3 regions of the Chryseobacterium proteolyticum genome follow, and region 1 is predicted to be linked to each of the others. Evidence: riboswitches for the same ligand, from Rfam matches in the RefSeq annotation. Region 1 holds a riboswitch; each other region holds the start of a gene.
The links. A riboswitch is a leader RNA that binds a small molecule or an ion and turns the genes downstream of it on or off. The one in region 1 is predicted to bind cobalamin.
Positions count from the first base shown of each region.

Region 2: another riboswitch for cobalamin. It lies ahead of prpB (methylisocitrate lyase); the one in region 1 lies ahead of ACJ5H0_RS07940 (TonB-dependent receptor plug domain-containing protein).
Region 3: another riboswitch for cobalamin. It lies ahead of ACJ5H0_RS14310 (TonB-dependent receptor plug domain-containing protein); the one in region 1 lies ahead of ACJ5H0_RS07940 (TonB-dependent receptor plug domain-containing protein).

Region 1 is NZ_JBJLWK010000002.1:445,370-451,982, forward strand. Features, by position in the region: gene ACJ5H0_RS07920 (CCC motif membrane protein) at 126-446, opposite strand; gene ACJ5H0_RS07925 (DUF2752 domain-containing protein) at 466-756, opposite strand; gene namA (NADPH dehydrogenase NamA) at 786-1,838, opposite strand; partial or broken gene ACJ5H0_RS07935 (cytidine deaminase) at 1,946-2,429, shown strand; cobalamin riboswitch at 2,535-2,710, shown strand; gene ACJ5H0_RS07940 (TonB-dependent receptor plug domain-containing protein) at 2,744-4,498, shown strand; gene ACJ5H0_RS07945 (YncE family protein) at 4,604-5,644, shown strand; gene ACJ5H0_RS07950 (CCA tRNA nucleotidyltransferase) at 5,822-6,613, opposite strand, start outside.
Region 2 is NZ_JBJLWK010000004.1:144,163-150,775, reverse strand. Features, by position in the region: gene prpC (bifunctional 2-methylcitrate synthase/citrate synthase) at 1-114, opposite strand, end outside; gene prpB (methylisocitrate lyase) at 107-1,015, opposite strand; cobalamin riboswitch at 1,421-1,613, opposite strand; gene ACJ5H0_RS16455 (aminotransferase-like domain-containing protein) at 1,880-2,908, opposite strand; gene ACJ5H0_RS16450 (GntR family transcriptional regulator) at 2,853-3,293, opposite strand; gene ACJ5H0_RS16445 (hypothetical protein) at 3,589-3,948, shown strand; gene ACJ5H0_RS16440 (hypothetical protein) at 4,368-4,523, shown strand; gene ACJ5H0_RS16435 (DEAD/DEAH box helicase) at 4,704-5,438, shown strand; partial or broken gene ACJ5H0_RS16430 (cold shock domain-containing protein) at 5,451-5,881, shown strand; gene ACJ5H0_RS16425 (cold-shock protein) at 5,913-6,107, shown strand; gene ACJ5H0_RS16420 (MBL fold metallo-hydrolase) at 6,343-6,613, shown strand, end outside.
Region 3 is NZ_JBJLWK010000003.1:724,534-731,146, reverse strand. Features, by position in the region: gene ACJ5H0_RS14320 (cell surface protein) at 1-488, opposite strand, end outside; partial or broken gene ACJ5H0_RS14315 (YncE family protein) at 502-1,639, opposite strand; gene ACJ5H0_RS14310 (TonB-dependent receptor plug domain-containing protein) at 1,636-3,474, opposite strand; cobalamin riboswitch at 3,775-3,958, opposite strand; gene ACJ5H0_RS14305 (transporter) at 4,059-4,988, opposite strand; gene ACJ5H0_RS14300 (cytochrome-c peroxidase) at 5,027-6,076, opposite strand; gene ACJ5H0_RS14295 (MbnP family protein) at 6,066-6,613, opposite strand, start outside.

The sequences.
Region 1 (6,613 bases):
TTAAATAAATCATGTTTCCGATAAAATTTCCTATTTACGTATTACATTGAAGAAAATTACAAACAACCCACCAACAAAAAATGACCGCAAAATTGCGGTCATTCAGTTCGATCATATCATTAAAGTTATTTTCCCATATTTTTAAGCTGATTAATCTGCTCCATATATCCGTCCCAGCCGACAGTAGAAAGGACAAAGATCATATAGGCAAGACTCAGAACTCCTATAATCAGACCAATGATGCATAATATTCTTCCTGTTTTAAGGTTATCATAGTCTGAATATACTCCCGGATTCTGAAGATATAGCGTATTATCCTTATTGTACAGATTCATTCCGATTAATCCACAGATTACACCTACAATCCCGTTACAGCAACAGCTTCCGAGGATAGCGACGATTCCTAGTACTAGTACGGTTGTCGCGTTTGGTAATTTTTGATTCATAGTTAGTTATTTTAATAATTTAATGTAATGTTAAAGGATGTTTATAAAAATAAGAAACCACCATGATAATTGAATTAATAATGGCTAAAAAAACCAGTACATTACCATAGCTTCTTTTTTTATCAATAAAGTTCACTCCTACCATAAGCAAAAAAAGAAGTAAGGTGTAGACCGCAGGAAACATATGAAAAGCCTCTGAAAATTTTCCCTCAAAGACTAAAACAATTGCCCTTTGGGTACCACAACCAAAACATTCAATTCCTAAGAATTTTTTGCTTGGACAAGGTAGCATAAAATCTTCAATCTTCATTTCCTGAACTTTTATTTTGGTTTCTAAAATTAAGAAGAAATTTTAGCTCTTAGATATTGATGTGGGAAAAAACAGTTTTCATTCATTTCAAAGGATCCCTGAACTGCAATATATGGATTTCTAAGAATTTCCCTGGCTACAAAAATAAGATCGGCATCACCCTTCTGTAAAATATCCTCAGCCTGCTCTATTTTTGTGATCAAACCTACTGCTCCCGTCTTCACTTCAGCTTTATTTTTTACCTGTGATGATAAGGGGACCTGATAACCGTCAAAGACAGCAATCTTTGCTCCATGAATATTCCCACCACTTGAAACGTCCACTAAATCCACCTTATGCTGCTTCAGTATTTTTGCAAGCTCTACACTGCTTTCGATATCCCATCCATTTTCAGCATATTCTGTTCCTGAGATTCTCACAAACAATGCAGTATTATCATTCAGTTCCTCGTTTACCGCATCTACTATTTCTATTAAAAATCGTATTCTGTTTTCGAAGCTGCCTCCATATTCATCTGTTCGTATATTCGAAAGCGGAGATAAAAACTGATGAACTAAATATCCATGCGCTCCGTGGATCTCTATAATGTCAAATCCTGCTTTCACAGCTCTTCTTGCTGCTTCTTTAAAATTCTGAACCTGAGTTTTGATTTCTTCCAGCGTCAGAGCGTGTGGAATTCTTTCTGTAGGATGATAAGGAATCGGGCTAGGTGCCAGAGTTTCCCACCCCTCTTCCACTGGAATTTGAATATTATTCCAGGTAGAGCCTTTTCTTCCGGCATGTGCCAGCTGGATTCCGATTTTACTCTCAGAATTGGAGTGGACAAAGTTGACAATCTGCTGAAGTTTTTCAGCTTGTTCGTCATTCCATATTCCCATACATTTATTAGTGATCCTTCCCCGGGGTTCAACACCCGTTGCTTCAATCATTATCAGTCCGGTACCACCTTGTGATCTGCTTCCGTAATGTACGAAATGAAAGTCATTAGCCATTCCGTTTTCACTTGAATACATACACATAGGTGACATAACCCATCGGTTAGAGAGTTTAATATTTCTGAATTGTATCGGAGTATATAACATTGTCTATTAATTTTTGAATTTTACTAATGGAGAGGAAATAATCCCGGGTTGCCCACGTGATTAAAAAGAACTAATTTTACCTCCCCTTTTTAGGCTCCAATAAATATATGAAAAAAGATATACAGATCGGCTACGAATATTTTAAAAATAGCTCTGAACTGAACGATATAGAAAAAAAAACTTTTCGAAAGAGCAAAACAAGCCCGCGAAAATGCTTATGCCCCTTATTCCCAATTTTTGGTCGGGTGCTCCGTATTACTTGAAAACGGAGAAATATTTTCCGGTAACAATCAGGAAAATGCAGCTTTTCCATCCGGACTTTGTGCTGAAAGAACAGCTCTATTCTGGATAGGTGCAAATTTTCCTGAGGAAAAGATCAAAAAGATTTTTATCGTAGGAGGCCCTAAAGAATCTTCTGAAAAAACACCACCGATTCCCCCGTGTGGCGCCTGCAGACAAAGTCTTATTGAATACGAAACAAAACAAAAAGAAAATATTGATCTTTATTTTTCCAGTATGAATGATGAAATCGTTAAGGTAAATTCGATTAAAGATCTATTGCCATTTTACTTTGACTCGACGTTCTTGTAATCGTGAAACTCTCAATTCTGAGGTTCTGGGAATCGTTATTTTTTCTGCAGACCATTGTTTTGATTACAAATTAACAGATACGACTGAGATTTCTTTTTAAAAACTTATCTTTGCAAAAATTTTGGTTTTCAAGCTATTGAAATAATAGGGAATTGGGTGAAAATCCCAGACTGTCCCCGCAACTGTAGATCGCAATTAAAATTTCTATAAGAAACCACTGTGAAAACGGGAAGGTATAGAAATGCGAAAGTCAGGAGACCTGCCAAAATGATAATATCAAAAATATATTGCTTTCGGTGGAAAAGTAAAATAGTATGAAAAAAACCTTAGTACTGCTTTTATCGTCATCTGCTTATTTTCTTTGTCTGGGACAAGAGAAAGCAATCGATACCGTTTATATTTTTGACAACCAGATGAACAAGGTAAAACTTTTTCATAAGGTTACTCCCATTACTCCTCAGGATGCTGAAAAGAATTCCACGAATCTTTCAGAACTTTTACGTTTCCAATCCAGTATTTATATCAAGGAAAACGGACGAGGTGCAGTTTCTTCGCCTTCGTTCAGAGGAACCTCTGCTCCACAGACAGCCTTTGTTTGGAATGGAATCAATATCAATTCGATATTTCTTGGTCAGGGAGACATTAATAATATTCCTCTTTTCGGATATGATGAGATCGGAGTGAAAGCCGGTGGCGGAAGTGTAATATACGGAAGTGGTGCAATCGGCGGAAGTATACATCTCAATAATAATCTGGATTTCAATAAAGGTTTTAAAGCCTCCCTGTATTCTGAGGGTGGATCATTTGGTACTTTTAATAATTTCGGAACGGCCTCCTACAGCAATGAAAAGCTGAGTTTTAAAGTCTCAGGAAATCATTCGATCAGTCAGAATGATTATAAAGTGGAAGAAAAAAACTATATTAATAGAAACGGCAAATACTTTAACAGTACGTTTAATGTTGGAATCTCCTATAAAATTGCGAGACATCAGACGATCTCATGGCAAAGTCAGTTTTTTGACTCGACACAGAATTATCCGATTTTTGTAGAGAATGGCAACCGTACAAAATACGAGACACAAAGCACCAGAAGCTTACTTTCCTGGGATATTACTAAAAGTAAATTTTCAAATAGCTTAAAAGCTGCTTACACAGAAGAAAATTTCCAATATTTTGGCAATTACAATGCTCCGAAGACCAGTGGTTCAACAGGGAAAAATTATATCTTTAAAAATGATTTTAATTATTTCATCGTACCTGAACTTAATGTCAACATCATCACCGAATTCCAGGTAAACAAAGGTGAGGGGTATCAGCCTGATCTCCAAGGTGTAAAAACTGAAGGAATTGGTAATGTAAGTAGAAATGTAGGCTCTTTAGCGGGGTTAATACGATATTTTCCGACGAAAGATCTGCGTTTTGAAGCTGGTGTTAAAAAGGATTTTGTAGAGAATATAAGTTCGCCATTGCTTTACTCATTCTCGGGAAAATGGAGTCCGGTACAATGGTATAATCTTGGAGTAAATGTATCCAGAAATTTCAGATTTCCAACATTCAATGATCTGTATTGGAATCCCGGAGGAAATCCAAACCTAAAACCGGAAAGGTCTTACCAGATGGATATGGACCATGAGTTTAAATGGGGTAATATTAAACTTGCATTAAGTCCGTATTATCTTTATATATCGGATAATATAGTGTGGTTGCCGACAGCTCACGGATATTGGTCCCCAGTTAATATCAATAAAGTGAAGTCTTATGGTTTAGAATCACAGATTACTTTTGATAAACAGCTTAAAGAACACCATTTTAGATTTAATATAGGATATACACTTGCAAAATCCATCAATCAGGAAACTAAAAAGCAAATGATGTATGTCCCTCTCCATAAGGTTTTTGGAAATTTTGATTATCAGTATTCTTTCCTAAAACTTTATGTTCAGGGAGTTTTTAATGGTCTTACATACACTACAACAGATGAAAAAAGAGAAGATGCGATAGATTCTTATTTCGTCATGAACACGGGTGTATCAGCAACGATCTTAAAAAAAATATGTCTTAGGTTTTAAAATCAATAATTTAACCAATACTGTTTATGAAACGGTGTCTTATTATCCGATGCCAAAACGTAATTACAGTATTTCCGCAACGATAAATTTTTAATAAAAAATAACATGAAAATAACTAGACTTTTACAACTATTATTTGCTGTAGTACTACTTTTCAATATTTCCTGTAGTACTGATAGTGATAATACTTTGCCTGTAGTAACTTATGAAAACGGATATTTAATTTCGAACGAAGGAAATTTCGGAAAGCCAAATGCAGAAGTAACTTTCGTTTCAAGAGACTTAACTTTTAGTCAAAACAGCATCTTTTCCAAAAATAATAATGGAAACCAATTGGGTGATGTTTTACAAGCTATGGCATTCAACGGGGATAAAGCGTATCTCTTGTTAAACAACTCAAATAAAATCCAGGTAGTAAATCGATATACTTTTAAAAGTGCAGGTGAAATTACCAATCAAATAGATAATCCCCGTTATGTTGCCGTTGCCAATAATAATATCTATGTAACCAATGATAAATATCAGGGAGCTAAATATGTAAGTATTTATAAAAATTCAGATCTATCTTTTGTTAAGAAAATTACATTCACGGATAACGTTGAAAGAATTGTTGAAGCAGGAGGAAATATTTTTGTTCAAAATGCAAGCTTTGGATTCGGAAACAAAATAACTTACATCAATACTTCGAACAATGATGTACAATCTGTAATTACATTGCCCAATGTAAATATCAACAAAACAATTTCCTATAATGGTAATGTATATGTTATTGCTACAGGAACTACTGACTCTTATATTTACCAGATTTCAAGTACCGGAAGCATTACGAAAACAACAACGTTGACAGGTATTCCTAATGCAACCAATCTTCAGATTGATGGTGGAAGATATTTCTTCTCTTCAGCAAATAAAGTATACTCAATGGTTATGGCGGCAACTACTCCTCCTACAACTCCTATTATTACTGCTGTAGACGGAGGACAGTACTATACACTTTACGGTTTCAGTGTTGTAGATGGAAAGATCTTTACGTCTGATGTGAAGAACTTTACTGAAGACAGTGAAGTTACAGTATATACTACTTCAGGATCAAAAATCAAATCCTTTACAACAGGTAAGGGGACTAATGGCGTGTATTTAAATTAAGAAGTTTCTACTTTTTAATAGACTAATAAATTTTATTTTTTTTTCATCATTTGTGTTTTTTCCGGGCTGCCTAAGGCAGCCCGGATTTCTTTTACAGAAACCAGACAAAATCCAAATAAAAAAGATCCGGAAATGAAATCTCCGGATCTTTTTCTTTTTCAATTGATAGTTTTGGACTCAGATGATCAATCCTAACTTTTCAGCTTCTGCAATAACATACTTTTTTGCTTCTTCATGATCATTCTGGATTTCACCTTCAAGAATAGCTTCTTTAACCTTCTCTTTCAGAATTCCAATTTCACGTCCCGGCTTTAGCTGAAACATCTCCATGATTTCTTCTCCGGATATAGGTGGCTGAAAGTTCCTTACCTGGTCCTTCTCTTCTACTTCTTTTATCTTTACCGCTACATATTCGAAGTTCCTCTTGAACTTTTCCTGTTTTTTTGAATTTTTCGTGGTGATATCAGCCTTACAAAGCGTAAACAGATCTTCAAGATCTTCACCGGCGTCGAATAAAAGTCTTCTTAGAGCAGAATCAGAAGCATCATCCGTAATCAAAGCGATCGGGCGGGATGAAAGTTTGACCATTTTCTGTACATACTTCATATCTGGCCCTAAGGGAAGTTTAAGCTTTTGGAAAAGGGTTTTCACCATTTTCGATCCCAAAAATTCATGACCATGGAAAGTCCACCCGGTTCCTTCAACAAATTTTTTTGTGGGTGCTTTTCCAATATCATGAAGTAACGCTGCCCAACGCAACCAAAGTTTGTCTGTATTAACGGAAATATTATCTACAACCTCCAAAGTATGGTAAAAGTTATCTTTATGGGTCTGTCCTTCCACCTCTTCTACCCCTTTCAGTTCAATCAATTCAGGAATGATGTATTTTAAAAGACCGGTTTGTTCCAGCAGGCTTAATCCAATAGACGGCTTTTCAGAAAGCATAATCTTATTGAATTCTACCATAAC
Region 2 (6,613 bases), on a different contig from region 1:
TCTGTAATGGAGATCATTTCCACTTTTTCCTACACTGCAAAGTGCAGTATTACCTGCGGCAACCCCGGAAAGCGCTACACTTTTCTTAGGCTTAAATGTTGGTTCGTTATTCATTGACATTCTTGTTCTGTTTAAATAGGTTATCTAATTTTTGTTCGTAATCATGGTATCCAATGCTTTTGTAAAGCTCTTCCCGGGTCTGCATGGTATCAATTACATGAGCCTGGGTTCCATCTTTCCGGATATGCTCGTAAACATTCAGTGCTGCCTTATTTGCCGCCCGGAAAGCAGAAAGGGGATATAAAATCAAACCGACTCCCGCATCTTTCAGTTCATCAGCAGTATACATTTTAATCATTCCGAATTCTGTAATATTGGCCAGTACAGGAATACCTGTAGCGTCTACAAACTTTTGATAATAGCTTAAATCAGGAACAGCCTCCGCAAAGATGAAATCTGCTCCGGCTTCTTTATAGGCAACAGCCCTTTCCAATGTTTTTTCAAGCCCTTCATTGGCAAAAGCATCAGTACGTGCCCCGATCACAAAATTTTCATCCGTCCGAGCATCAACAGCAGCCTTCAAACGGTCTACCATTTCCTCTTTGCTTACCACTTCTTTACCTGGACGGTGCCCACAACGTTTCGCTCCCACCTGGTCTTCAATATGCAAAGCACCTGCTCCGGCTTTAATTAATGATTTTACAGTTCTTGCTACGTTGAATGCCGAAGGACCAAACCCCGTATCTACATCCACCAATAGAGGTAAATCACATACATTGGTTATTCGTTGAATATCGATCAGAACATCCTCAAGGGTCGTAATTCCCAGATCCGGAATTCCCAACGATCCTGCAGCAACTCCTCCTCCGGAAAGATAAATAGCATTGAATCCTGCCTGTTGCGCCAGCAATGCATGATTGGCATTGATAGCCCCGACAATCTGAAGAGGGTTTTCTTTTTGCATCGTCTCCCGGAAACGTAATCCGGCAGACTCTAGACTTACATTTTTACTCATCTTTAATATTATTGTTCGTTTTGATGTATTTTAACTCACATTCTTCCAACAATTTAAAGAAAGATTATTCTTTAAATGATTAAAATAATTAAACGACCTATAAACCTTAATGAATGGTTGAACAGCCTCATTACATTTTCATGTAATAACAATCCGGTCAAAGATTGCTGCCATCAGCCTGTAATGCTTATAAATCAATATAAAAGGTGCTGATAAAACTTCACAATACTTTGTAAAAGAGAAAATTATGGAAAGGGACTAATACGAGCAAGCTGTAGAAATGATACAGCCCTGAAAAGCAAAACCTGTAAACCATTTCTTAAAAATGATAATGTACACAAAAAGATATCGGGCACTGTTATCACATCGTATCATACCTGACTATAAGCTTCAGATCGCGAAAGCATCGTCAATTCGAAATAGGCAGGTCTCCTGACTTGTAACAATTTTTATCGTCCTTCCCATTCAAAAAAAGAACAGTGAACCCTGATTGATAAAAACCTTTTGAGTGTTACTTACAGTTGCGCGACAGTTCGTGATTCACACACGATTCCCTTTTAATTCACAGCTAAGTGTAACCAATTCCGGTTGATAAAGAAGTATAAATGAACTCCTTGGTGGTAAATATAGGTATTTTATTGAAACACGAAAATAATTATTTACGAACAACAGTTAGGAATTCGTAATTCTTTGAAAATAGGCATTATAAATATATTTTCAATTTTCAAAATCATAATCAAAATGATCTTGATTATGTAAAAGCCACTTGCAAAAAAAATCCGACAAACACGATTATTGAGAAAAGCATATGCTCTCAATATGAAAATATGATTCTGAATTAACAGATAAAAGCCGGAAAAACACTCACAATATCTGTTTCAAATTCTCACCTATATTTTGCAAAGCCAACAGGCTATGGGATGTGATACGTTCTGCAAAAATAATCCTGAAATGGTACCTGAACTGATCGGTAAGACTAAAAATTTCTCCTGGAGTAAATAATATTCTTTGCTGTTCGCAATAAGCGTAAAATTTCTCCATATCCACTCCTTCAGGCAAACTTCCCCAAATGCTGTATCCACCCTGAGGATCTTCAAAATAAGACCCATCCGGAAAATGGCTTTTTAATACCTCTAGCACATCTTTAGCCTGCTTATATAGCTGTTTACGAAATGAACGCAAATGTTTATCATAGCTATGGTCTTCAAGCAGTTTAATGACCATTTCCTGATATACCGGAGCAACAGATCTTCCTAAGGCAAACCTGGTTCTCTCTGCTTCCGCATGGAATTTTCCCGAATGCATCCATCCCAGGCGAATACCGGGAGCCAATGTTTTAGAAAAAGAAGAAAAAGTTATTACCCAGCCACCGGTATCAAAACTCCCAATCCCCGAAGGTCTCTCATTGCCAAAATAAAGGTCTCCGTAAATATCATTTTCGATAATCGGAAACTCATATTCTTCCGCAATGGAAAGCAGTTCTTTTTTTACAATATCCGACATCAGAATTCCGGTAGGATTGTGAAAATTAGGTGTAACTACAAGAGATCTGATATTATGATCCGCGCATATCTTTTTTAAATATCCCGTATCAAAACCATCTCTATCCCGGACAGGAATTTCTATGGCTTTAAGTTTCAGATTGGCAATTACTTCCAAAACAGAAAAAACGCACGGACTTTCAACAGCAATGAGATCACCGGCATTTGTCACAGATGCCAGGGCAATGTAAAGTGCCTGCAATGCTCCATCTGTAATGATTAATTTTTCAGGATGCAATGTGTATCCATATTGAGAAGCACGTTTAGCGATAAGATCTCTTAGTTCTAATGACCCGTTAGCAGGATAGTAGCGAAGAAGTGAAGTCCCTTTTTCGCGGATCACTTCCTGCATTTTTTTTTAAAATGAGCTTTTGCGGAATCAAAAGATCCGTAGGTGCTGCCGAATTAAATGAGGTATATTCGGAGGGCTTATTTCTTGATGAAATCAGAGCAACGTTTTTATTGAAAACTTCATTTTTTGAGACTGGGTAAAGTGGTAAGATTTCACTGTTTATTTGTGGAATATCAGCTGCTACAAAATAACCGGAACGGGGAATATTTTTCACCCATCCTTTCATCACCAGATGATCATAACCACTTTGAACCGAACTTGTACTCAGATGATAATTTTCTTTAATCTCTCTCACAGACGGTAGACGGGTGCCGGGCTTTAACATTCCAGTCTTTATTTTATCTTCAATAGCAGTGGTAAAAATCTCATATCTGTACGTCTTCATGGCGTTTCATCTTTTTCATAGCAAATGTACAAATGTGTTTGCACAAATGATTAAAAACCAACTGTACTGATTCAATTGTACTCAACTGTACTCATACAACAGTTTAATAATCCATTAGCTTTGGGTAAAAAAAGAATCATAATGGAAATTATATCCAAATTTACCGTAGGATCAGACCAGGGAATCGATCACCTTTTTGCTGTCATGAGACCTTATATCAGAAATACCTATTCTGGAAAAGTTTCATCGGAAAAAAATTGAAGAATACCTTGCCGAAAATGTAGAATACAGGAAAATGATCAATATCCTGAATGACTTATCCACCCAGCTCATTATGGTATTTGCAGATCATGAACCCGTCGGTTATTGCCTTTTTAAAAGCGGATCATTATATCCGGAAGCAACCGAAGGGGAGAGAATGACGGAAATAATTGATTTTTCTATCCTTCCTGAATATGATCAGCCTGAAATAAGACAATCATTATGGAACAAAAGCAGATCAGCTATTACTTTTACAGATCGTATCTGGATCAGCATAACTGAAGATGATCCCATGCTCTCATTCTTCAATTCGGTTGGATTTGAATTTATAAAAACGACCACCCTGAAAGCATTTTCACTCCCCGCAAAAATATACGAACTGAAGCTGAAGTAAATAAGACTATTCCTTTCTCATATTTACATTGTTATTTTTTGGAACAGATGTGGACAATATTTTAATTTTCTTAGCTTAGAGGAGGAAAAGCAACCTCAACAAACAGATCCTGTTAGCAAATATAATGTTGCTGACAGGATCATGTAATACATTAATTAAAAAAACAACCCATTACAAAAGATTTTGACCTTATATTTACAAACAGAAGCCCGATTCTTTATGGCTAAAAGCTGTTTTTAAACAATTTTTTGAAAATCAATTAATTAAAACATCGATTATCCCTTATTTTTTCGTATCTTTGCACTTAATAAATAACCAGGCCTCTGCCTTTGCTATCTGTTACAGTTTAGAATACTTATTTTTTTCTTTCAGTTTTTGCTTTTTCAGCTGCCAAAAATTAACCCTTATTTATTTCTTGAATGAATATATATACAGGCAACTTTAAAAAACAAAGAATAGAAAAACAATTTGAAGATCCTTTTACTCCTTTAGGAGATTTACTCTCAGTAGAAATTACAAAAGAAGACCATTACGCAGGCTCCAGGGTTTACGGGCGTATAGAGGTGCTCATTTAATGTGAGGCATGCCACGCTATTGCAAACTCAGCAACGATCTTTATTTATTCAGATTATTGGTGAACAAAGCAAATGAAACAACGGGAAAAATTATTTTTTTCCGATACACCAACAATAAAATAAATATTCAATTCCTGATAAAGAATTGGTCAAAGGTCGAAGATTCGGCAAACCTTATCAATGAATTTCAAAAATTTAAATTTAATTAATCCCATTATCCGCGCCGCTACAGAGACAGGATATTCTAAACCGACAGAAATACAGGCGGATGTTATTCCGCAGATTTTGATGGGTAGAGATATTTTGGGGTTTGGACCTAAGGAACCTGGAAAAACAGCAGCATTTACCATGCCTGTTATTCAGCTGTTGAAGAAAAGCGCACCGGAACATAAAGAAATACGGACACTGGTATTAACACCGACACAAGAAATAGCGGTGGAGATTGAAGAAGATTTCAGAATTTACAGTAAATATCTTCCTTTATCCCAGTTGACCATTCATGATGGAACATCACAAGGAAATCAGCTTGCCGCTTTAAGAGTAAGAGTGGACGTTCTTATAACAACCCCTGCTGCTTTACTTGAATTAATCAATCAGAGACCTATCAGTCTTTCCAGGATTGAAATCCTGGTTTTAGATGAAGCAGATAAAATGCTCGATACGAATTTTGTGAATGATGTGAAGAAAGTTATTAAACTTCTTCCTCATAAAAGACAAACCTTACTTTTTTCTTCGGTCATATCAGACAAGGTTAAAAGATTTGCTGATCCATTGCTAAGCAACCCGGTGGAGATTAAACCTACACCTATAGAAAAAAATGCAGATCATACAGTGATACCCGTAGGAAAAAAAGAAAAAACGGACAGGCTTTATAACGCCGATCCGCTCCAGTACTTTAATATAATAACTAAATAATAAAATTAATTTATGGCAGATTCTTTCTCTAAAAAAAGAAAATTTCAAGAAAAAAAATTCAAAAACAAAAAGAAAAGGCTTTACGCCGTGAAGAACGAAAAACTAATAACAATAAAGGAAAGGGACTTGATGAAATGCTAACGTATGTGGATTCATACGGAAGACTTACTTCTACTCCACCTGAAGAGACGCAAGAAATTAACCTTGATGATATTCAGCTGGGAGCTGCTCCTATTCCTGAAGAGGAAATCCGTAAATCAGGAATTATTACTTTTTTCAGTGAAAAAGGTTATGGTTTTATTACAGAAGATAAAACAAAGGAAAATGTATTTTTCCATTCCAACAACTGTGCGGAACCCGTAAAGAAAGGAAATAAAGTATCATTTGAAAAAGAGAGATCTCCGAAAGGATTTTCTGCTATTGATATTCAACTGATCAAATAATAAATAACAACAATTTTTAATAACAATTACAATGCAAGAAGGCACAGTAAAATTTTTTAACGAAACAAAAGGTTTCGGATTTATTTCTCCAGCAGACGGAGGACAGGATATCTTTGTACACGCTTCAGGGTTAAGCACAAGAATTATTCGTGAAAACGATAAAGTAACTTTTGAAGTACAAAAAAGTGAAAAAGGATTAAACGCAGTAAACGTAAAACTTGCATAGTTTTCCAGATATTTTCCGATAAGATAATATCAAATCACACAGAAGACCCCATTTGGGGTCTTTTTTTATTTCAAATAAATCCAGATAAAGTATAATCCAAAGTCGATCGTCCTATAAATAATAAACCCATCATTACTTTATTGGGAAGTATTATCTTTATGTAATAAAAACACATCACTGATGTTCCGGGTGATCTGGACATCTAAAAACATTTTGAAGTAAAAAATCAATCACATTGAAAAGAATTGTAAAAGTATTCCGGAAAATATTGATCCTGCTGCTCCTCATTATCACTGTTCTTGGTATCGTTACCTTTTTCTATATGAGGCGGGAGGAATTCGGAGCCCTGCCGGAGGGTAAACGTCTTGAACTGATAAAAGCTTCTTCCCATTATAAAGATGGCAGATTCAGGAATATTGTGGAGAGGCCAACGCTTACTAAAGGCTATTCGATGCCGGGTGTATTATACGAAACCCTGTTTACAAAATTTCCTCACCGTAGCCCGG
Region 3 (6,613 bases), on a different contig from region 1:
AAACTGATCATTGTGGAATTTGAGCCGATTAAAGATTCCCTGGCTTTTTGCAACATAGTATTGGCAGTATTTCCAGCAAGATATTCAGGAATTTCATTGGTAAACTGTCCTATTGCAGGTCGGAAATCCAGTACACTGGCAATATATTTACTGTAGGAACCCGGCTCCTTATTTACAATAATGGTAGATTGATATGTTTTCACATTTCCATTTTGTTCTATTTTCAGTGTCAGTGGATATGTCTTCGCGTAAGGGCTGATAAAATCGAGTTCGGATCCTTCAGAAATAATGGAATCTTTAATACTCCAGGTGAGTTTGCCAGGAACATTTGCGGGAATATTCAGTACCTTAAAACGATTGATCGTATAAGACTCTTCCAATCCCTTAAATGAAAACTCTTCATCTCTGTCACTTTTACATCCTGATATTCCGGTTAAAAGAAATATAACCAGTACAGCAGGTATTATTTTTAAAATTTTTCTGTCCATATCTAAGATTCAGTTATTTATATAAAAAGGTAAAGTGAGCCGGAATATTCCCTCCTTCCGTTTTCCATTTAAAATGACCACTTTTATTAAAGCAATAGACAAATCCCGTGGATACATAATTCCTCGCATCGGTAATATAAATATCCTCAGTAATGGGATTTACAGCAATTCCATAAGGAGCCTTGATTGCATCTGCATATTCCTGATCGATAATTTTATCAGAAATCACCTGTTCGGTCTTTACATCAATAATTCCAAAAGTTTTAGTGTAAGAATGGGTATTATAATTGAATTCATTTCCATAGTAATAAAGCTTATCATTCACAATGGTCATTTCACTCACTGCGAGATGAAAATCTTTTTTCACAGTTCCGGTTGCTACATCAACGAGGAATAAACTTGATGGTACATTGTAATAATCTCCTCTTGAGCTTACATACAAATCCCCGTAATTATCCTTTTTAAGGCGGTGAAGGTTGATTGCAACATTTATTTTTTTTACTTTCTGTAAATGTATTGAGATCGATCACAGAAACAGTTTTATCATAATTTGGAACCATATACCCTCCTGAATTAGCTACAAAAAGCTGGTTTCCCACAATCTCAATTTCTTCAGGCTGATATCCTACGGTAACTTGTCTTTGAATGGCAAGGGAAGTCGTATCAATCTCCACAACTTTTCCTTTAGGAGAATTAGGATTGATATCAACAGGCCCAGCGTAACTGCTGGCATAGGCTTTTCCATCTTTGAATTTAATGTACCTGCAGTTTTGTAACTGGATTGTTTTGATTCGCTTTGCTGTTTTTGCATCCAGCACTTCGATTTTATTGGACACATTCACCACAACATACAATTTACCTCCGTAAATCTGAATATCATTTCCCACATCGCCTAATTCTTTAACAACATTGGGATTAATTTCTGCATAAATATTTCTTCTGTAGTTTCCTGTTGTATAATCAAAAAAATCAAGAGTGCATTTATTGCTCCCCATATTTCCTTCATTCAAAACATAAAAACCTTTGATTGCAGTATTTTCCGGTTGTGTAAGACCCGTCTCAACTTCTTCTTTCGGAGTGTATTCATCTGTTCTGCATGACAGTAGTGAAAACGCAATGAATAAGAACACGTAATAGCTTATTTTTTTCATAATGTATAGCTTACAATAAGTTTAAAATTTCTTCCTGGCATTGGATAGTTCCTTACCACATCATAGTGCTGATTCAAAGTATTATTGACCTCAAAGCTTACCTTGAACTGGTGAGAATACCAGTTAAACCTTTTCTGAATCGATAAATCGTGCGTATACCAGGGTTTGATGAGATTATATTCAATATTGTTTTGTTGTGCATCATAACGTTTCCCCGTATACATAAAGCTATAATTAAAGCTCCACTCCTTATAATCAGCCATCAAAGTAAAAGTTCCTGAATGCCACGGCACATAAGGAATCTGATCTCCATAATATGACTCTCCTTTTTCAGTAAAATCGCGTGCACTTTGGTAGGTATAGCTCAACAATGGTTTCAATATTACTTTCCCAAGGTCCAGCTCAGCCTGTATATTCACATCTGATCCTATGATCTGAACATCTCCAAGATTCGTCATCATCCATCTGAAAAGATTGGTTGTGGGCACTGCAATGATCTTATTTTCCACTTTGTTATAATACCCGTCTGCCTTGAAGTAAATACTTTTCAGAACCTGATGGTTATAAGTCTTCTGATAAGTAAAACCTACGTCATATTGATTGGTAAATTCAGGTTTAAGAAAAACATTCCCGATCATGGTATAGTACAGGTCATTGAAAGTCGGCATTCTAAAAATCCTTTTATAAAATGCTCTCACAGTTAAATTCTTAAAGGCCAGTGGCTGGTAACTCAAAAATGCAGAGGGTGTCCATTCACTCTTATCCGGCGACTTGGAATTACGTTCAACATTCTCCCGAATAAAAGTGCCTAAAACACTTCCAAGAAATTTAAACCGGTTCCATTGGTAAGTGGTTGCAAAAGCAACCAATGAGGTATAACGCGTGGGAAATGAGAAAAGCTTAAGATCGGAATCCAGATTATTATACTGGAAATCAACATTAGCACTAACATCCCAGTTTGGTGTAATTGAGTAAATATTGGAAGATGATAAATATAATTCTCTCTGGATATATGTATTATCCGTTTTTAAAGCCGTTTCAGCTACATTTACCGTATCCATATACCGGGTATAGTCGTAGGCAAATTTAGCTTTGAGCTGAGTCTCAAATTTTGAAAATATTTTTTTCCTCAGGTGAGCCTGAACAAAATAATTTCTATCAAGTAATTTTTGTCCTTTCGGATCAAAACCATTATTCACAATTGCTGAGGGAATCCCACGATCTGAAATATATCCGTAGCCCCTGACATTCCAGTCTCCATTATTCAGATTTCCCTGCAGGCTGGTCTCAAATCTTTTGGCAGTAATATAAGAATCATATCTTGTTGCAATTGTATCATTGGCTATAGTACCATCAGGGTGTTTTTTCTGGTATTTGTATTTATATTGTCCGTCACTCTGTATAAATTCGGAGCTGAAACTTACGGAAATTTTATCTGAAAGCTTTTGCTCCAATCGAAATGACGGGTTGAAAAGATCGATTGAGCTGTTTTTTATTCTAAGTACAAGATTCGTTTTTTTATTTCCGGAAAAATAAGGAGTCTTGGGTTGGAGATAAATTGAGCCGGAAGATCCAAAATCTTTTGCAGGCTGAAAGATCTCACTTTTCTGTCCGTTGTATAATGAAATTTCTCCGATATCATCCAGCGAAAACTTTCCCAGATCGATAACCCCGTTTTGTGCATTTCCCAATTGAATCCCATCATAGAAAACACCGACATGCTGGCTACCCATGCTTCGGATATTAACCGTTTTCAATCCGCCAATTCCACCGTAATCCTTGATCTGTACTCCCGAAAAATAGCGTAATGCATCGGCTACGGACTGGCTGTTCAACCTTTCCAGCTGTTCTCCTGAAAGAGTTTGAGCGGGAAGAATTTCTTTAAAATCTTTTTTATAATGGTAACCGGAAGGATCCCTTTTTCCTTTATACTATCTCTTGACTGAGAAAAATAAAGCTGGTTAATTAGCACAAGGATTGTGATAATTATTTTTTTAGTTGTAAAAGTAAATTTCGGTTCCATTAGCTCACTGAGAATAATCTTGACACTAATGGATATAAGAAAGCAGCAATAACATTGTACAGCCATAGCTGCACAGAAGCATTGTTGTCCTTAGCTTTATTCCACGAAAGCATCAAACTTTAATCTTCTGGCAGGTCTTCTGACTTACTCCATTTTTGAAATCCTTCCCATTAAAAACAGTGGATATATACATCAAAAATTTTGGTTTAGAGTTTACAGCAGCGGGTCTGTTCCGGATTTACACCGGATTCCCTTTTAAAAGCCTTTTACAGCTCACCAGATTCCGGCAAAGATAGAAAATTCTTCTTAGAAACAATATTATACTTAATAAAATGATTTTCAACAGAATAAAAACAAACATTCCGTTACATGAGTAACGGAATGTTCATTTGATTTTTATATCCCAAAGTTAATAAACACACTGAATCTGGATTTAGCTTCAATGTTTCCACCGGCCAGATTTGAATAGGCAGGAAGCATCAGTTCACTACCCAGGCTCCATTTACTATAGGAAAGTTCAAAGCCTAATTTTCCATATAAAGCACTTCCGGCAGTATCCGGTAAGGCTTCATCAAATTGCTTATTCCTATCATATACTTCTCCCTGTAATCCGGCTTTCCCGGAAAAGATCATTTTTTTGTCCGCATAAAGCTGATAAAATCCGGTAGCTGCATAGTTCCATTGGTTTCCAAACTGATAATACTTCTTATTTTCACCTTTAACAGTATAATCCGTATTAACAATTACCGCAACTTTGTTCTTTTGGTATTTATAATTCACAACCATCTGATAATCCCAGCTTCCTGTTCCCAATTGGAAACTCGGATTCACTCCCGTAATTCCTTTTTCATCAAATCTTCCTAACGGAACTTTTATTCCTAATCCTCCATTTAATTGGTGAGATGCATCTTTAGAATTGATCAGCTGATAAATACCCATTACATTCAGATCCCCTATTCCATTAATTCTGATGTCTCCCTGCATTGTTTTTTTTTCATGAAACTGAAAAGGGAGACTCCCGTAAACACTCAGCTTTTTCGTAATGGGAACTTTTCCCCATAACTGGATGGTATTGAAGTACTGATCCTGGGTGAGATCATTCACAAAAAGGTTTTCTTTGGCTTTATAATGCTGTGCAAAATATTTTATTCCTATAAATTGAGGATTAAGCAAAGACTCAAATCCTGATGATCCATTTCCTGCAGCACAGCCACAAGCATCACAATCATCATCAAAAAATTTGCTGGGGTTAAAACTATTTTCAGGAATATACAAACTGTCTCTTATGGGTTCTGCATAGGCTATTTGGCATAAAAATAAACCCAATACTATTAAAAAAAATGTTTTTCATGTTTGATTAAAATTTATTCTGAGAATTTTGGGTTGGTAACAAAGTCTTTATCAGATAGAGTTTTCAGGAAAGCAATAATGGACTGCTTCTCCGCATTGTTCATCGTGAGTCCGATATGTCCGTTTTGTTTAAGCAGCGGATCAAGGTTAGGATTGTCCTCTACATTATCCGAGTAAAAATTAAGAACAGCATCCAGGGTATAGAATCTCCCGTCATGCATATAAGGTGCTGTATATTCCACATTCCTTAAGCTGGGTACCCGGAATTTCATCCAATCTACCTGATCCAATGTTACCCTATAACGCCCGGCATCCTTAAACTGACTATTGTAATACATCCCTGTATTGCGGAAACTTTCATCCGTAAACAATTCTCCACTATGGCATGAGGAACATTTCTGCTGGAATAGTGCCATTCCCTTCATTTCCGTTGTAGTAAAAGTTGCTTTTCCCTGCTTATACTGGTCATACTTAGAATTAGCAGAAATCATCGTTACCATGAACTGTGACAAAGCCTTCAAAACCCTTTCCCCTGTAATATATTCATCACCATAAGCGGCTTTGAAAAGATTTCTATACTTGCTATCGGCATTTAATTTAGCAATCACTTCAGGCATTGAACTATCCATTTCGTTTGCGTCGGTAATAGGAATAATGGGTTGCTCATTAAGGTTATGAATTACCCCATCCCACATATATCGCTTTAAGAATGCCATATTCTGGATAGGAGGGGCATTGCGTATTCCGATCCTGTCATCCACCCCATGGCTCACATTATGCCCATGGTGCGTAAAAGCATTTTCCTGTATATGGCAGAAGCCGCACGAAATGGTATTATTTCGGGAAAGCCTTCCTTCGTAGAATAATTTCCTTCCCAGCTCTACTCCATTTTTGGTGATCGAATTCCCCGTTTTATCAAACGTCATTTCAGGAAAATAAGCTGGAAACTGTAAGTTATAAGCCTCATCCTTTTCCAATGGCTCAATAACCTCATCTGAGCACGATATGATATTAAAAAATGTAACAATAATCAATCCTGCCTTCAGAATATTTTTAATCTTCATCATTATGAACGTGGTTTACGGTAAACATTTTAGTAAGGTTGTTGGTTACACTTACCAAATGCGGACTCGATCCCATCATCATATCGTTAGATGTATTAAGGGTAAGTTTTGTGTCACCACTCAGATACTGATTAAGATCGGCCAAAATATGAATCGACGGTCTTATTTTTCCGGTCACTCTCGCCGTTGTTGGGAGGTCTAAAGTAATTTCCCGGTATAAATCAGGAGTATTATTAGCCGCTACATTTCCCATATTTCCCGTATGATTCATAAACTCCTTCTCTGCAGCAGTACTCCCGTATTTCCCTTCCAGCTTTACAAAAACATAGCCCGCAGCCCAGGACCAGGACATCCCCTTTGTTTTAGCTTTATTCCAAAACTCTGCCTGCCCGTCCATTCCCAGGAGATAAGCATTCTGGCTGATTCCCAGACCAAACTTCACTTTTTTATAATTGTTTTTAGGAATTCCGGTAAGGTTTACATAAACGATTCCTGCTACGGCATCTGCCTGGTCTATGATAAAGGCTCCTTTATCAG